Regions from separate parts of the Lysinibacillus sp. A1 genome, predicted to be linked through region 2. Evidence: a T-box and tRNA genes for the amino acid it is inferred to sense, from the RefSeq annotation. Region 2 holds a T-box; the other holds one or more tRNA genes.
What was found. The T-box of region 2 lies ahead of serS (serine--tRNA ligase). A T-box ahead of a tRNA ligase gene usually reads a tRNA of that ligase, here a tRNA-Ser.
Positions count from the first base shown of each region.

Region 1 (8,900 bases), on a different contig from region 2:
GGTTACCCCCTCAAAAAAATAATTATGAAAGTTTATGTTTCCTGTATTGCTTCTATGAATGGCCAATAGAACTATTTAATTAACACTCTGCGAATTCTAGCTTCTTTAAATAAATAAAAATGAATGCTTTCTGCCGCTTTTCGTTGAGCGATCGCCCCTAGATCATAGTCGTCCATTAATTCTTCTATTATCTTAGCCTGCTGTAAATCTTCTTTTGTTTCTTTTATAAGATTTACGAGCCTATTATCGAACTCTTTTTTTAGCTTTCCTTTACTACGGAAGAACATATTAATCCCTCACTCACAGCTCACGTCGACCTTCCATCGCCTTAGATAACGTTACCTCATCAGCATATTCTAAATCCCCACCTACTGGCAATCCATGCGCAATGCGGGTCGTACGAATACCTGATGGTTTGACAAGGCGAGATATATACATAGCTGTTGCCTCGCCTTCAATAGTTGAATTCGTAGCTAGAATAAGCTCTTGGACACTTTCATCGTGCAACCGGACTAACAAGGAAGCGACATTAATATCCTCTGGACCAATGCCATCCATCGGTGATATCGCACCTTGCAGCACATGGTACATGCCATTATAGTCACGCATTTTTTCCATCGCAATCACATCTTTTGTATCTTGAACAACACAAATAATCGAATGATCTCGTTGTTTATCTGTACATATGTGACATGGGTCTACATCCGTAATATTGCCACAAACGGAACAGTAGCTTAAATTTCGTTTAGCATCAACTAATGCTTTAGAAAAAGATAAGACATCTTCTTCCTTCATTGATAACACAAAAAACGCCAGACGAGCCGCAGTTTTCGGCCCGATACCTGGCAATTTCATAAAACTATCGATCAATTTTGATATTGGTTCTGGGTAGTACATATGAATACCTCCTAGAATGGAAGGTTTAAGCCTTGAGTGAATTTACCCATCGTTGAGTTCGTTTTTTCTTCTACCTTTTTTAATGCCTCATTAGTAGCAATAACGATTAAGTCTTGTAGCATTTCAATATCCTCTGGATCTACTACAGATTCATCAAGATTTACTGACACAACTTCACGTTGACCAGACACAGTTACTTTTACCATGCCGCCACCAGCAACACCTTCAAATTGCTCTGCATTGAGAGCCTCTTGAGCCTCCATCATTTCCTTTTGCATTTTTTGCATTTTTTTCATCATACCTTGCATATTTCCCATTCCGCGCATACATGTTTTCCTCCTAAAATTTAATCTTCCATAATTTCAACAAAATCTTTACCAAAGAGATTTTCAGCCTCTGTCACAAGTGGGTCCTGTGAAGCAAGTGGCTGAGCATCATCGATAAATGGCTCATCCGACATTTCTGCCGGTGGTGGTTCTAATAATTCCTCACCATTCTCTGATGCAGCTGATGTTTTTTTGTGCTGCATACTATGATCACGGATAAACTCTTCACGCATTTTTAACCAAGATTCCTCTGGTATACAAAGCATCTCGTACATTGTACCAGTTTGTCCGGCAATTAATTGGGTAAAGTGGCCCTTTAAAGACTGATTATCTGCAACCATCTGACAATGAATATCATACTTGAATTTTAACACAAAAGCACTTGAAGATGCCGCAACTGGTTCGGCTTCAGCTAAAAGTGCAGATTGAGATTTTTGCAATTGATTTAGTGCTTGTGCCCAAATCGATTTTATACGTTGAACATCTTGCTTTGTAGCGTCCTTTAGTACCTCTTGAATACGACCTGTCGGAGCCTTATAGCCGTTTGGATTTTTAGCACGCGGTCTTTGCTCTTTGGGTGTTTGCGATGCTTGCACAGGAGCACCTGATTGTAATTGTACGGATAATTGTTGAACCATCTGCTCAAGCGCTACAATTTTTTGAGCAAGATCAGGGCTAATAGCCGTATCGCTCGTTGTAGTTACCGCTTGATTAGTGCTCCCTCCCGAAAACTGTACCATTTTAAGTAATGCCGTTTCTAAATAGATTTTCGTATGGTGAGAAAAGCGCATTTCTTGTTGAGTTTTCGCAAGTATATCGATATAGCCATAAAGCATATTCGGTGCAAATTCATGCGCCAAGGATAATACACGTTCCTCAGGAGACACGAGCTCTAATAATTCAGCTAAATCATCACTTGTTTGAAGTAATAATAAATCTCGGAAAAATGTAATTAAATCTTCTGAAAGACGCAGTGGATCTTTACCATCAGCAATTAGTTGTTCTAATAGCGCAAGCATTTGTGCAACATCTTTCGCTTTAAGTGCCTCGGCTAAATTATAAAAAACATCCTGACTTATTGAACCTGTAACTAATAATGTATCCTCAAGCTTTAGCTTCTCTCCGCTGAAAGATACTACTTGGTCCAATAAACTTAAAGCATCACGCATTCCCCCAGCAGCAGATTGCGCTATTACCTTTAAGCCTTGCTCCTCATATGGCAGCTCAATATCTTCTAAGACAACTTTCATACGTTCAATAATATCATTGGTAGAAAGTCGTTTGAAATCAAAGCGCTGACAACGAGAAATAATTGTTGCAGGCAATTTATGAGGCTCTGTTGTTGCTAAAATAAATACTGCATGAGGAGGCGGCTCTTCTAAAGTTTTCAAAAGAGCGTTAAAAGCACTTGTAGAGAGCATATGCACTTCATCAATAATGTACACCTTGTATCTGCTGCTTGCAGGAGCAAAACGAACTTTTTCTATAATATCTCTAATCTCTTCAACACGTGAATTTGAAGCTGCGTCAAATTCAATGACATCAGGATGCGAACCGTCCGTAATACTTATACATGTAGCACATTCGTTACAGGGCTCTTTTGCAGGCGCATGTTCACAATTTAAAGCTTTTGCAAAAATTTTAGCTGTACTCGTCTTCCCTGTACCACGTGGCCCAGAAAAAAGGTAAGCATGCGTCGTTTTATTCGCTAGGAGAGCATTTTGTAGCGTTCTTTTGACATGCGCTTGACCGGACATCTCTCGAAAAGATTGCGGCCGATACACACGGTAAAATGCTTGATACGTCACTGTTTTTCTCTCCCCTTCTCCATTAAATAGAATAGTCTTAATTATAGCATTTGCTGCCTTATATATAAAATGAAGTTACTAAATAAAAATAAAAAAAGCATCCGCCTTTAAAGTAGACGGATGCTTTGAGTTGGCAATTTAATGCCGTGCACCTTTCCTTGACAGCCGCACATAAGCGTTACTCCTGTCGTTAGCTCAGATTAGGCAACCCCGCGGCACATGGATATGACCACTTAATGCTGCTTCCTTCCGGACCTGACATGGTTCATGGGTATCCATTGCGCAGGACCCAATCGTCAACACTACGTGCAGAAGGCAGACCAAACAATACGGACAGCCTCGAAAAAGGAATTCAGTCTCGCTAGAGCGGATTGCGAGTTACAGGACACCGCTACCTTCCCACCTAGCACGGCAATAACTAGTATACTTACTGTTTGTATAAATTGCAACTTAATGCACAAATTATTTATTACCTATGTATTTTTAACATCACGATATTTTGTAAAAAAATTATTGACTTGGTTTTTAAATTATGATAAATTTATTTTTGTCGAAAGACAGCAAAGCAATATAACATGGAGGTATACCCAAGTCTGGCTGAAGGGATCGGTCTTGAAAACCGACAGGCGGGTAACACCGCGCGGGGGTTCGAATCCCTCTACCTCCTCCAGTTTTTAATTTCCGACTACGAATGTAGCCGTTTTTTTTTGCCAAAATTGTATGTATGACTTGTTAAATACCACTTCCGTCTCGGTTGTGGTATTTTTTTATTATATCGCTTATGGGAGGTTGTCAAATTGCCATCGAAAAGAAATATAGCTCGCACTTCCCTCACTTGGGTTATTCTGATTGCTGTTTTGACCGCAATTGGTAGTGAAATTAAAATTATGCCGTTTGCCAATACGACATTTCGCTTTGGTTTAGGCACCATTATCTTTTTCTTATGCACATTAATTAAACCCACTCCCATTATTTTAGCTGGGTTTGCTACAAGTATAGTGACAATCATTTTTCGTGTTTTTAATTCCTATTTACATGATATACCCGTATTAGAGAGCATATTTAACCATTTACCAGCAGGATTATTTTATGTATTGTTTGCTATATGCCTACAAATTTTAGATGTTCAAACATATAGAGAAAAACCACTAAAGCTTGGTTTACTCGTCGCTTTTAGTGAGGTCATTAGTAACTTAGCCGAACAAATTTTCCGATTTTTTGTACAAACTTATACATTTTTATTTCTTCACGACCTTTTGATCCTATTAGCAGTGGCCTTATTACGAAGCTTTTTTGTAGTTGGTATTTATAGCTCTATATTGATCGCCGAACAAAAAAAACGTGTACAAGAGATGCTGAATATTGGATCTGACCTCTACGTTGAGACTCTGTATTTAAAGAAATCCATGAACCATATTGAAACCATAACAGCTAGCGGTTTTGAATTATATCGGCAATTAAAAGCTCAAGGATATCGAGCGGAAAGCTTGCAAGCTCTTCATATTGCCCAGGAAATTCATGAAGTGAAAAAGGATTCACAACGCATCTATGCGGGCATTTCAAAGATTGTTGGTGAGAGAAGCTTCGGGCCTTTTATATTATCAGAATTATTACATTATATCGAAGACGGTAATAGTAAGTACGCTGAATTACTTGGGAAGAATATACAGTTTGAAACAAGTATAGACTTCGATTTTCAAACAAAGGAACATATTGCACTGCTTGCGCTTTTAAATAATTTAACTGCCAATGCAGTGGAGGCTATCGAAGAACAAGGTATCATTTCTATTGCTATTCAACGACAAGAGGATAATACTGTAGTAACAATATGTGACAATGGAAAGGGAATTTCACAGAATGATTTTTCTATTATTTTTGAACCTGGATTTACCACAAAATATAATGTAGAAGGTGTCGCAGCAACTGGCATTGGCCTTTCACATGTTGCTGAACTAATAGAAAAATTAAAAGGCTCCATAACCGTTGAATCAAACAATCAATACACAACGTTTAAAATCATAATTCCTACGCAAACTATTCAAACGGGAGAGACTTAAATGAGGTATTTTATTGTAGACGACGATCGCGCAAGTCGTGTCATGTTAAAACAAATTATTGAAGATAGTGGGTTAGGTACAGTGATTGGCGAAGCTCGCAATGGAGAGGATGCCATACCACAAATTTTAATGACCCAGCCTGAGATTGTGCTAATCGATTTACTGATGCCAAAGCTTGATGGTATAGCCACAGTCGAACATCTTATTCAAAATCGCTTTGAGGGTCAATTTATAATGATTTCTCAGGTTGTGAATAAAGAAATGGTTGGTGAGGCTTATGAGCAAGGAATAGATTTCTTCATTCATAAACCGATTAACCGCATTGAGGTTGAAAATGTTTTGAAAAAAACTACAGAACAATTTCGGCTGAAAAATTCATTGTTAGTTATTCGTCAATCACTTACAAATATTGAATTAAGTGAGCAAAAAGCAAATAAAGCAACTTCACGAGACCATATTCAGTCCATATTAAATGATATGGGTATTGTCGGTGAGATTGGGAGCGAGGATATTATAGCTATTATCGAAACTTTACTTGCTCATCAGCATAAGATTGCACCCCTCCCCCCATTAAAGGAGCTTTATGAAGAAATCGCTGCTGTAACAAAGGCAACACCTGATGACATTTTAAAGGAAAGTAAAGCCATAGAACAGCGTGTGCGCAGAACGATATTAGCTGCCATGATTAATCTCGCAAACTTAGGTGTTGTCGATTACACCAACTCTGAGTTTGAATACTATGCCCCTCGCTACTTCGATTTTAAAGAAATTCGTCAACTCATGACTCAGATTGAAGATCATGACAATCGTAAAGCAAAGGTAAATATTAAGAAGTTTATACAAGTGCTATATTCAGACATTTTAACAAAATTAAATTAATTTTCTCGGATTTTGTCGGATTCCATAAGTCCTCCGTATTATTAAAGTAAGGCGTGTCCTAAAAATTTAATATCAGGGGGTACAAAGGGTTTGAAGAAGAGATTTAAAATCAGTCTAGCCGCTCAAATTTTAATCGGCTTGATTTTAGGGATCATTGTTGGTGGTATTTTTTATGGAAACCCCAAGATTGAGACATATTTACAACCATTAGGGGATATCTTTTTACATCTTATTAAGATGATTGTTGTACCGATTATTATTTCTACATTAATCGTAGGTGTTGCTGGTACTGGAGACATGAAGCAGCTTGGGCGATTAGGCGGGAAATCCATTATTTACTTTGAAATTATTACGACTGTCGCTATTTTAGTCGGATTACTTTCCGCGAATATTTTCCAACCTGGTGCAGGAATAAACATGAACGAATTATCTCAAGGAGATATCTCGAAATATGTTACAACGACTGAGGAAGTACAGCATGAGGGGCCCTTCGATATAATTGTAGGTATTGTCCCAACAAATATTATTCAGTCTATGGCTGAGGGTAATATGCTTGCGATTATTTTCTTCTCAGTTATTTTTGGTTTAGGAGTCGCAGCAGTTGGCGATCGAGGAAAGCCAGTCTTAGACTTCTTCCAAGGGGTAGCAGATGCGATGTTCTGGGTAACTAACCTCGTAATGAAGTTTGCTCCAATCGGGGTATTTGGTTTAATTGGTGTAACCGTTTCCAAATATGGGTTTGCCTCACTGGTGCCACTTGCCAAATTAGCCATTCTTGTTTATGCAACTATGTTATTCTTTATCTTTGTTGTTCTTGGCCTTGTGGCAAAATTCGCAGGAATCAGCATCTTCTATTTAATTAAAGTGCTGAAAGATGAGCTAATCTTAGCATTCTCAACAGCAAGTTCTGAAGCTGTATTACCGCGTATTATGTTAAAAATGGAGAAATTAGGCGCTCCGAAGGATATTGTATCCTTTGTTATCCCAACCGGTTACTCCTTTAACTTAGACGGCTCAACGCTATACCAAGCGATTGCGGCATTATTTATTGCGCAAATGTACGGTATTCACCTAAGCATTGGTGAACAAATTACGTTAATGCTTGTATTGATGGTTACATCGAAAGGGATTGCAGGGGTTCCAGGGGTATCTTTCGTAGTACTTCTAGCCACTTTAGGTACTGTCGGCATTCCGTTAGAAGGTCTAGCATTTATCGCTGGTATTGACCGTATTCTTGATATGGGACGTACAGTTGTTAACGTAATTGGTAACTCATTAGCGTCATTAGTAATGGCGAAATGGGAAGGCCGTTTCGATCGCGAAAAAATGAAGAATTACTTTAATGAAAATGAGAATTTAGCATAAAATAAAAAACGCTCACGATGTAGGATGGCATCGTGAGCGTTTTTTTAATTTCCAAGTACTTTATCTAAATACGCAACAATAGATTTTTTGCCATTTACATGTGCTTCTTGCGCACGTTTTTCATCTTTAAGTATCTTTTCCTCTGCAGCTTCAATCACTTTTTCAGCATCTTGCTGTGGTACGACAATGACACCATCCACATCTCCAATTATATAGTCGCCTGGGTGAACTGTTACTCCTCCAATGGCAATGGGTACATTTACTTTGCCACCACCATTTTTATTACCAGCAGCTACTGTAGTACCTAAAGCGAATACAGGGAAATCTAGCTCACGAATAGCGGCAATATCACGAATTACACCGTCAACTACAAAGCCTTGTACACCAATACCTTTTGCTAAGGACACCACAAAATCTCCTGCTACCGCTCGATTGGTGTTTCCTTTTGCATCAATAACCAAAATATCACCTTCATTGGCCACTCGAATAGCCTCCAACACTGCACCATTTTCACCATCTGGTAATCGTACAGTTACCGCACGCCCAGCAATTTTAAAATGATTGGCTAGCGGTTTAATCGTACTACACAAATTCGTATGTCCACCTGTCGCATCTGAAATAGCTGTTGTTGGTAGATGCTGAAAACTTACTTCCACTTTTGTCATCCATAACACCCCTATTATGATTAATGAACGTCTTACACAAATATTGTAATGAAAAAACTTATACTATTTCAACATATCTACCAAAATATTGTAAATTAGTCCACCATCTAGTCTGCAGATGGGGCAATATGGAACATTAAATAATTTCAATAAATTGCTTGGACTGCTCGTCTAAAGCTTCAGCCGCAGATGCAATTTCATTAAAATCTTTAGTTGTAATAGTAATTTGTTCATTTGTTTTTTCTACTTTTTCAGCTATCTTTGTAATACTGTCTGTCACTTGATTAATTTCCCGCTCTATCCCCTCTATATGATCCTTCACCTCTGAAATGGATTGCTCTACCCTGACAGAAAGCTTGCGCACCTCTTTTGCCACTACATCAAAGCCTCGGCCATAATCCCCAGCCCGTGCAGCTTCAATAGCTGCATTTAAAGCTAATAAATTTGTTTGAGAAGCAATCTCTTGAATGGTTTTCACAATCCCTTTAATGGAAACTGCTTGATTTTTTAGCTGTGCCAAATTGCTAACATTTTCTTTTGACTCCTGAGAAACCGCTTGGATGGTGCTCAGTAATTCTTGACTATTTTGAATACCAGCCTCTGAGCGTTGATGAAGCTCATTAGACATTTCCTTCAATTGATCGGCTACATTTGTTATTTCATTTTGACGTTCAGTAATATTTGTAGCAATTTTTGAAACACCAATTACTTTATTTGTATGGTTGGCGAAAACAGGCATATACGTAGCCTCAAGCCAAATCCTTTGGCCATTTGCATCAATTCTCTCAATTTTGTCCTGATAACTATTTCCTGCTACTAAATTGCGCCAAAATTTTTCGTATGCTGGACTGTGAACGAAATTTGGTAAACAAAAATCTTTATGATTCTTTCCTAACATCTCTT
Region 1 covers NZ_JSZM01000037.1:23,939-32,838, reverse strand. The annotation lists gene PI85_RS21375 (YaaL family protein) at 72-287, opposite strand; gene recR (recombination mediator RecR) at 301-897, opposite strand; gene PI85_RS21365 (YbaB/EbfC family nucleoid-associated protein) at 909-1,223, opposite strand; gene dnaX (DNA polymerase III subunit gamma/tau) at 1,244-3,031, opposite strand; RNA gene ffs (signal recognition particle sRNA large type) at 3,176-3,443, opposite strand; tRNA gene PI85_RS21355 (tRNA-Ser) at 3,609-3,701, shown strand; gene PI85_RS21350 (sensor histidine kinase) at 3,829-5,088, shown strand; gene PI85_RS21345 (response regulator) at 5,089-5,967, shown strand; gene PI85_RS21340 (cation:dicarboxylate symporter family transporter) at 6,058-7,332, shown strand; gene PI85_RS21335 (RraA family protein) at 7,377-7,997, opposite strand; gene PI85_RS21330 (methyl-accepting chemotaxis protein) at 8,134-8,900, opposite strand, start outside.
Region 1: it encodes a tRNA-Ser, which carries the amino acid that the T-box ahead of serS (serine--tRNA ligase) is inferred to sense. The anticodon was not compared.

Region 2 (8,900 bases):
TGAACAAATTTCCCTTCACGCCTTCGCTTTTCTTTTCCCCTCCATTCCCCACTGTAATATAATAAGAAAACTAAACTAGAGGTAGGTGCGCACATGATCCAATTAACAAACCGCCAGGTACGGCAATTTCTGTTGTTGAAACACGGACTTTTGGACGAATATAAATTTAGCGGGAAGCAGGGCGTATTGGACTTTGCTCGGCAGGTTGGCTGTATTCAATACGACCCCATCGATGTTTGCGGAAAAAACGCCGAATTGGTGTTACAGTCGCGAATCAAAGGATTTACTAAGGGAATGCTCGCCGATTTGCTGTATGAGGATAGAAGCCTTATCGATTATCCCGACAAGAACCTGGCCATTGTCCCTGTCGAGGACTGGCCGTATTTTGAGCGATACAGGCAGGCCGCCCGCCAACATGCCGAACGCTATCCCGAAATGGAAGAGTTGACAGCGCAAGTACGGGCTCATATCCAAAATCACGGTGCACTAAGTTCGGATGATTTAAAGTTGGATGGAGATTTCTCTTGGCAATCGGCCATCCACTGGAGCAGTGGAAACAATTCATCTCGATCAGTGCTGGAACAGATGTATTCGACGGGTGAGTTGATTATCCATCATAAAAAAGGAACGCGTAAATATTACGATATAGCCAAGATGTACATACAACCAAATCTGCTGAGTGCATCAGAGCCGCTGGAAGATGAGCTTGAGCATCATAAGTGGCGGGTACTACGTCGAATCGGCTCGGTTGGTCTCTTATGGAATCGTGCGTCAGATGCATGGTTGAATATATGGGGGCTGAAAGCAGCGCAGCGCAAAGAGGTTTTCCGCCAGCTATTACAAGAAGCTCGCATTGTTGCTGTTGCCGTGGAGCAAATGAAGGATATGCTGTACTGCCTCGTGGAGGATTTACCGCTTATTGAAGCCGTTCTGCAAAATCAGAAGCCGAAATTGCGTTGCGAGCTTATTGCCCCGCTAGATAATTTCATATGGGACAGAAAACTTATTAACGAATTGTTTGACTTTGATTACACCTGGGAGATTTACACGCCTGCAATCAAACGAAAATTTGGCTATTATGTGCTGCCTCTATTATATGGAGAGAGCTTCATTGGACGAGCCGAGATTATCGCGGAGAGAAAAACTGGAACACTCGTTGTTAAAAATATCTGGTACGAGAACGGTGTGAAGCAAACAACACAATTACGAACAGCTTTGAACAGTTGTTTCCAAAAGTTTGCGATATTCAACGAGTGTGAGACAATTTCGGCAGAGTCTATGAACTGATATTTCCTGTATTTGTTTAGAGATAATAAAGTTGTTTACTTTTGAAGTAAAATAATAAGAGCCTTACTACAGTTCGTGTGTAGTAAGGCTCTTTCAAGTTGTTAAAAAATTATTAGATACAATTAGAATTAATAGATTTATAGGTGGGAGAGTGAAAGACACATGTTATTATCCGAAGCATGGAAAAGGTATCATCGCTTACATTAAAAACATATTGTTTTCAATACACTGTTAGCTTAAGAAGAAATACTAAATTGAAGAGCTATCTATACCCCAAACTTTAAAAGTTTCATTTATAGATGTAGTAAACAAAGTCACTTCTAACCCCAAATAATCATCCTCACCCGATGGCAAATGTTCTGTAAGTCTAGTCTTAATCATAATCTGGAATCCCATTGGATTTACGTGTTTAATAAACGAAACAGATTCAATATAATAATTACCTGTTAATTTACTCCGTACAGGAAATGAATTTAAATCTTCACCGTCATCAAAACACAAACTATCATCATTGATATAAGCAAGTACTTCTTTATGAACAATTGACAACATTTCAGTCCATCTTTTAGCTAAGTGTTGATATTGATCTAAGCAAATACCATCATAAAAAGCTATCTTGGGATTTGTACCATTTTCTATTAATTTTAAATTCATATATAACATCCTCTACTACTGTTTTACCCTGAAACTAGCGTCAATTATACTAAGTTCTTCAAGGGTACTTAAAAATCCTTCTTCCACTAACCTGCTCCGTTTCTACAATAAGCAGTTCAACAGAAAAGGGCATTAATCCTTCTTGGATTAATGCCCCAGTTTGCTGAACAAGCAAGTTAAAAATGATGAAACAAAGAATATAATCAAGGATAAAAACAGAGAACAAGATCAAGATGGAGTATAAAGATTGAAAAGTTTTTTATAGGATAACTGGGGATGTCTGTATGCTCATTCCGGTACCCCATAGCCAACACCCAACGATTCTTTCTATTTCTGTAAGACATCATTAATACATACTTGAAGCAAGTAGAGTTAGAGCTATATTCTCCCAAGATGGTTGCTTAGGTAGTATTTGATTAGTCTCTAAATAATGTTCATCCATATCATTAACAAAAGATTCCATTGCATTTAAGTAATCTTCAAGTGTTATATTATTCCACTCATTCTTATTATTTTTTAAATCCATTCTCAATTGATTTATGAATTCAATTAAATCTTCTCGACTCTTTACACTTTCTGCTGCACCATAAATTTCCATCCTTAAACCACCTTTTGGAACGTTATTTTGTAACATATCATATCATAAATATTGGTAAAAACAAGCTACAAATAACTACCGTTTTGAATTACAATTCAAAAATAAATAAAAGGTGAAGCCATTGCTCCCCCTTAATTCGTACGATAAATCAAAGATTCTTCAAAAATTAGAAGAAATCCTTTTTGTACTAACCTGCTCCGTTAGTTAAAGTGTAATTCTTCACAATCTCACCTATATGTTAACATAAATATCCAGATCTTTTAAAAGTGGTGTTCAATTATATGGCCCTTTAAATGAAAAAGACGCGTTCCTAAATAAACGCGCCCGATTGTTAAATAACGAATATTAAATCTTGGTATGATATAGACTCGACATTTAATTACATGCAGTTATCCATAACAAATATAAGCGCAGTTTTCATACTCAGTTTTATATTAAATTAATCTTCCCCTTTATGAAAACAAGCGCTAATCCTAATTACAAAATATTACTAATAGGGGTAGCACCATGTGTAATTTTAGTCAATTCCAATTAAGTAATTCAACCTAAAATTCTATTCTATATTTTTTTTAGCTGCGTAATCACCATAAAAGTAAGTGTCCCAAAAATCACCATATTTAGGAGTGGCAATTATTGTATATTCCCCATTTTCCTCAACTTCAAACAAAACTACACTATTATGTTCCCATCCCACAAAATGTTTTGAGTCATCTACGAGCATATAGATGCTGTATATTCCCTTTTCTAATACTTCACTTTTTTTGAAGTCATCAATTAATTCTTTGGCGTTTGGAATAGTGTGTTTATTTTCATTTATGTCAAACTCAAATTGGAAATTTACCACACCTATTTTCGATGCATACCTTCCATACCTGTCATCACCAATATTATTTCTTGGGTCGCTTGGTACCAATGTAGGTAAAAGTTTAATAGTATCTATCTTTTGTGTCATTTTAAAATCGTCAAGTAGCTCTTGATAATTACCTACACCTATCTCAATATTGTCGTAGGGAAATATTGAAACAGGTCCATTTCTTACTGGTTCATATTCATTAGGGTATTTCACTAAACCATATTTTGTTATTAGCTGTTCAACTACTTGAACTACCTTTGGATGTTGCTCAATATATGCACCCTTGAATTGTGAAAGGTAAATATCGTCATGACTGCCCTTTCCTATAACCTTCAATGTATCTCTATCAATCATTAGGTACGGATAAGCACGATATGGCTCTTTCATTTCTATATATGTTTGATGGTCAATACTTGCAAACCAGTTATTACTTGCCTGAATAACAGAAAACTCACCTTGTATTCCATAGTTTGTTTCTAAATATTCTTGTATTGGTTGATTCAGATCATCTTTAGAGAAACATCCACTAAGAATTAGGATTGATGTACTTGCTAAGATAACTTGAATCAATCTTTTAATACTCTTCATTTCCTAAACTCCATTCCCTAAATTTTGATAATATTATAACATTTTCCGTTAAATAAGCTGCCACATTGGATAAGTACATTTCTTCACAATCTTAACGAAACAATTAATAAAGTCACTACATAATCTGGCCCTTTAAATGAAAAAGACGCGTTCCTAAATAAACGCGCCCTATTATTGAATAAGCTATTGATGATGTCTTCATAATGTTCATTAGTTTGTTGTAGCGATAATTACGCTGCAGCTTTTTATTTTTTAAAAAGGCAATACATTAAAGGATACCTAAAATCGCTTTTACCCGTTATTTATTTTGGGACAATTACTTCTTTACCACCCATATATGGTCTTAAAACTTCAGGAATTACTACGCTTCCATCTGCTTGTTGGTAGTTTTCTAAAATAGCTGCAACTGTACGTCCAATCGCAAGACCTGAACCGTTTAATGTGTGAACATATTCTGGTTTTGCATTTGGCTCACGACGGAAGCGGATATTTGCTCGTCGTGCTTGGAAATCTTCAAAGTTAGAGCAAGAAGAAATTTCACGGTACATGTTTTGTGCTGGGATCCAAACTTCCAAATCATATTTCTTCGCTGCAGTAAATCCTAAATCAGCAGTACACATTTTTAGTTTACGATACGGTAAGCCTAGTAATTGCAGTACTTTTTCAGCATGACCTGTTAACAACTCTAATTGCTCATATGACTCCTCTGGTTTTACAAAGCGTACTAATTCTACTTTGTTGAATTGGTGCTGACGGATTAAACCACGTGTATCACGACCCGCAGAGCCTGCCTCTGAACGGAAGCACGGACTATAAGAAGCAAAGCCTTGTGGTAAAGCATCAGCCAGTAAAATTTCATCACGATAGAAGTTTGTTACAGATACCTCTGCCGTTGGAATCATGAAATAATCTGTTTCCTCTAATTTAAATAAATCTTCCTCAAATTTAGGGAGATTTCCAGTACCCGTTAAGCTATCACGATTAACAATGACAGGTGGCAGCATTTCCTCATAGCCATGCTCTTCTGCATGTAAATCCATCATAAATGTCATCAGTGCTCGTTCTAAGCGAGCTCCAAGACCGCGGTAAAATAAGAAACGGCTACCTGTTACTTTTGCGCCTCGTTCAAAGTCAACAATCTTCAAATCTGTAGCAAGATCCCAGTGTGCCTTAATGTCAAAATCAAATGTTGGAATTTCGCCCCAAGTATATTCTTCTACATTGTCATCCTCTGTTGTGCCTACTGGTACAGATTCATGTGGAATGTTTGGCAAGCGCATCATCATATCTTTAAATCGCTCTTCTACTTCATTTAGTTGAACATCTAGCTCTTTAATTTCATCGCCAACTTGACGCATACGAGCAATAACTTCATCTGCATTTTCTTTGTTGCGTTTCATAATTGAAATTTGTTCTGATACTTTATTTCGTTCTGCTTTTAATTCTTCTGTTTTAGCAATTAACTCACGACGCTTTGCATCTAAATCCTCAAAATCATCTAAGTTTCCTAAATCTTCATTACGTGTTAATAGCATTTCTTTAATTTCCGCGAAATTATCGCGTACGCGTTTAATATCTAACATAGTCATACCTCCAGTAGTTTAATGATGGGAATTGTTGCATCCTTTAAGTCTTGATGTAATTTCGTCCAGCGGTTTATTCAAAAGTTCCATTTTAAATAAAAATAAACACAAAAAAGCCCCCATCCCTAAAAAGGGACGAGAGCTACCCGCGTTGCCACCCTAATTGATTAGGCATATGCCTAATCCGCTTATTTCATAACGGCATTTCAGCCGGCAACAGCCTACTTACATTACTTCGACTGTGCAACTCCAGGACGGATTCACAAGTGCTTCTATCAGCTTCCACCAACCGCTGACTCTCTAAAAAAAACGTGTTTGTTACTACTTCCCATCATCGTGTTCAGTTATTTAAATTTTAACCATACTGTACTATATGAAAACAAATTTTTCAAGTCATACCATAGGATACAAATTATTCTAGAACTTTTATTACCTTAACAAGATACTCCACAATATGGCCCGTTAAATGAAAAAGACGCGTTCCTAAATAAACGCGCCTGATTGTTGAATATCGTTTTTCAATTAAAGGCCCTATAATTAAGTATAGGAACAATACATAATCTTGAAAAGTACTATAGGAGCCTTGTTTAAAGGAAAATCCAAGAAATGTTGATTTAACAGCATTTCTTGGATTTCGGTCTCTTTCCAAACTTTCATTTGGGAACGTTATTTAATATAGTCATGTATGCTTTATAAGTTCTTGTTGCACTAAAGTGCCCGTTAGCGGAACATTACCTCTGAAGAAATCTTTTCATCGTTGGTAAAGAAATCCACAATAGGGATTTGGATAGGTGTTCTATATGAACGCAAATGCACTTCTGCTGTTGATGATATTCTTGGTTTTAATGTTACAACGTCCTTTGTAACACTTATTGATGAAACCAAAAAGTAAATATCTCTATACTTTTTAAGTTTAGTAAGTACTTTCTTCATACTAACACCTGTAATTTTATCAGTATATTCAACAAATGAAATAGAAGCCTTGTTCAATGGTCTTATCTGATAGCTAATAACGACTTTATATTTTGCCGTTTCCTTTTCCTTATGAACAATTTCCAATTCGGTTTTATATTTTAGCATCATTTTCTTGACCTTTTTTACTATTTCAAAGTCAAGTCCGTCTCTTTCACAAAGGGCACGTAGGACTTCCGTAGTCAATTCAATTTTAAAAATGAATTTTTCATCTGGGTTAAACCTATTGAATTTATTAACGGAAACACCGATGTTAACGTAAATAAACCAATCTTCATTGAGATTTGGTGTAATCTCTACATGACCTTCTTGTAATGAATCAACAAAATTGATGTAAATATGGTCATAATCTCCTGTTTTAAAATCGAATTCACGCAGTTTTCTTGCATATCTGTCTCCAATGTAAGGAATATCAAAGTGATAATCTTCTACTCCATAATACCTTATATCAATTATTGTTTTGTTTTTCATAAGAACTCCTAATAAAATTTTTGCCCTGCTTCAATGCTTCCGTTTCAACTATTCTGCCAGTTAGCTCAACGAGGCACCGATCCCTATATTGGAGCAGTATCGAGCTATCGTTCTCCGTTAGCGTAACGTGTTTTTTATCTCACTAAGTTCCTTTAACAGATAGTTGGATAATTGTTTATTTTGGGGATCGTCTCTATCCTTGAAATTAGCACCTCCAAAAAAATCATAGTGAATATTCATAATCCGCTTTTTTACTTCTTCTTCCTTTTGAGTGCATTTTATCTCATAAAAATCATTTAATCGTTGCAGCTCTGACTGAGGGAAACCAATGAACTCAATACCTACTTCAAAAAGAAAAATGATTTCTAAGGCATTTTCCTTGAACTCATCGTTGTAAGTTGACTTATCATGCGATCTCATCATACACCCCACTTCAACTATCCTGCCTCGTTCGTATTATAAGGTCAGCCAGATATTTCTGGTTGACCATTTTTTATATAGTTTTATTATAGCAGTAGCCAGGGTAGAACGTATCTGCTCGCGGGGCATGATCCCGTCAACTAAACCGTTCGCCCCCTACTTGCAGAAACATGATTGAGGCTGGTTGGGACTTAGATCTCGTATAACAAGCGAAGCTAAGACACTGCATGGAGGATTAGGGGTAACTGGCAAATATGATTCTAGGAGGAGATTAAGAATGAATCCAGTCGTTGGTCTGTATATTTCAAAAGGAGAAAGCCAGGTTCAGGCATTCTTAGATAAAGGCAAACCGTATCGTATAAGTTTTAAGGTAACAGGTGGGGATCTCTATCACCCACGACTGGGTGGCTTCGCCACTTAGCCTTGCAGGGTTGTCTGCCTGATTCCACTTCTTCGAAATGCTTTGGGCAGACCAAGGAGCGTAGCGACGCGGTGTAGATATGATGTTAGGCGATGCTCTCGTCCGTTTCAATTACTCCTACATTGAATCTATCCACATTACAAATTCCCTTATACAGTCTTCTGGATTGATATCCTGGTTAATTTCTATAAATCTTTCATAATACTCTAGTTCATGAATAATTAATGGTAAGGCTTTATTGAATTTTCCAATAATCACACCTTCATTGTGTAATCGTTTAACAACATTTTTAATTATTTCATAGAAATCTTCTACTATTCTTTCTCCTAATTCTAAAGTTCGATCAAAATCCTCTTCCTCATCTGTATCCGTATAAAACCATTGTGATTCTCCGACCCATTGATCCCTTAATTGTAGTTCTTCTTTGTTAGTACCTTCGTTGTTCTCTCCAATCACGATTTCTTCGTTCTGTAGCCAAAAAGCATAATTCCACTTCGCTTCACATTCATCAGTGGCTTGTGAAATATTAAACGTCAAATTAGAGTTTGTATTGTACCCCAAAGTAAGCCTAGGCTTTCTCATATCGTCTAATTCACAATCAATATAAAACGACAATACATAAATATCTTTGATAATATCATCACACCAACCATCAATCCGTTTCTTAACTTTGTCATAAATTATTTGTTCTAAATTATTCATTTCTGTCCCTCCATAATATTTAAGGTCTTAGAACTTCACTTCATTTTTTATAATGTCCTTCGAGAGTTTCGCCTAACGTTAGTGTATCTACGAACCCGAAAGGCTTAAAGGAGCGTAGCGACTGGGTGGCTTCGCTACTTAGCCTTGCAGGATTGTCTGCTGAATTTTCTTCCCCGAAAATTCTCCGGCAGACCAAGGGGGCTCCTTTATTCCAATTACTTTTCTCAAGTTTAGACATTTTTCTAAAGAATTTCATTTTTCCCCTCCACAATATACCTTGTATCCGTACAGTTCTATTAATGCACTTTAGCCATCCCACTATACTTAAATATAATACCATTATTTTACCAA
Region 2 covers NZ_JSZM01000035.1:346-9,245, reverse strand. The annotation lists gene PI85_RS20820 (winged helix-turn-helix domain-containing protein) at 94-1,287, shown strand; gene PI85_RS20815 (hypothetical protein) at 1,537-1,941, opposite strand; gene PI85_RS20810 (hypothetical protein) at 2,288-2,539, opposite strand; gene PI85_RS20805 (hypothetical protein) at 3,093-3,980, opposite strand; gene serS (serine--tRNA ligase) at 4,283-5,563, opposite strand; T-box leader at 5,692-5,907, opposite strand; gene PI85_RS20795 (hypothetical protein) at 6,284-7,006, opposite strand; gene PI85_RS20790 (hypothetical protein) at 7,124-7,429, opposite strand; gene PI85_RS24535 (hypothetical protein) at 7,704-7,847, shown strand; gene PI85_RS20785 (hypothetical protein) at 7,965-8,549, opposite strand.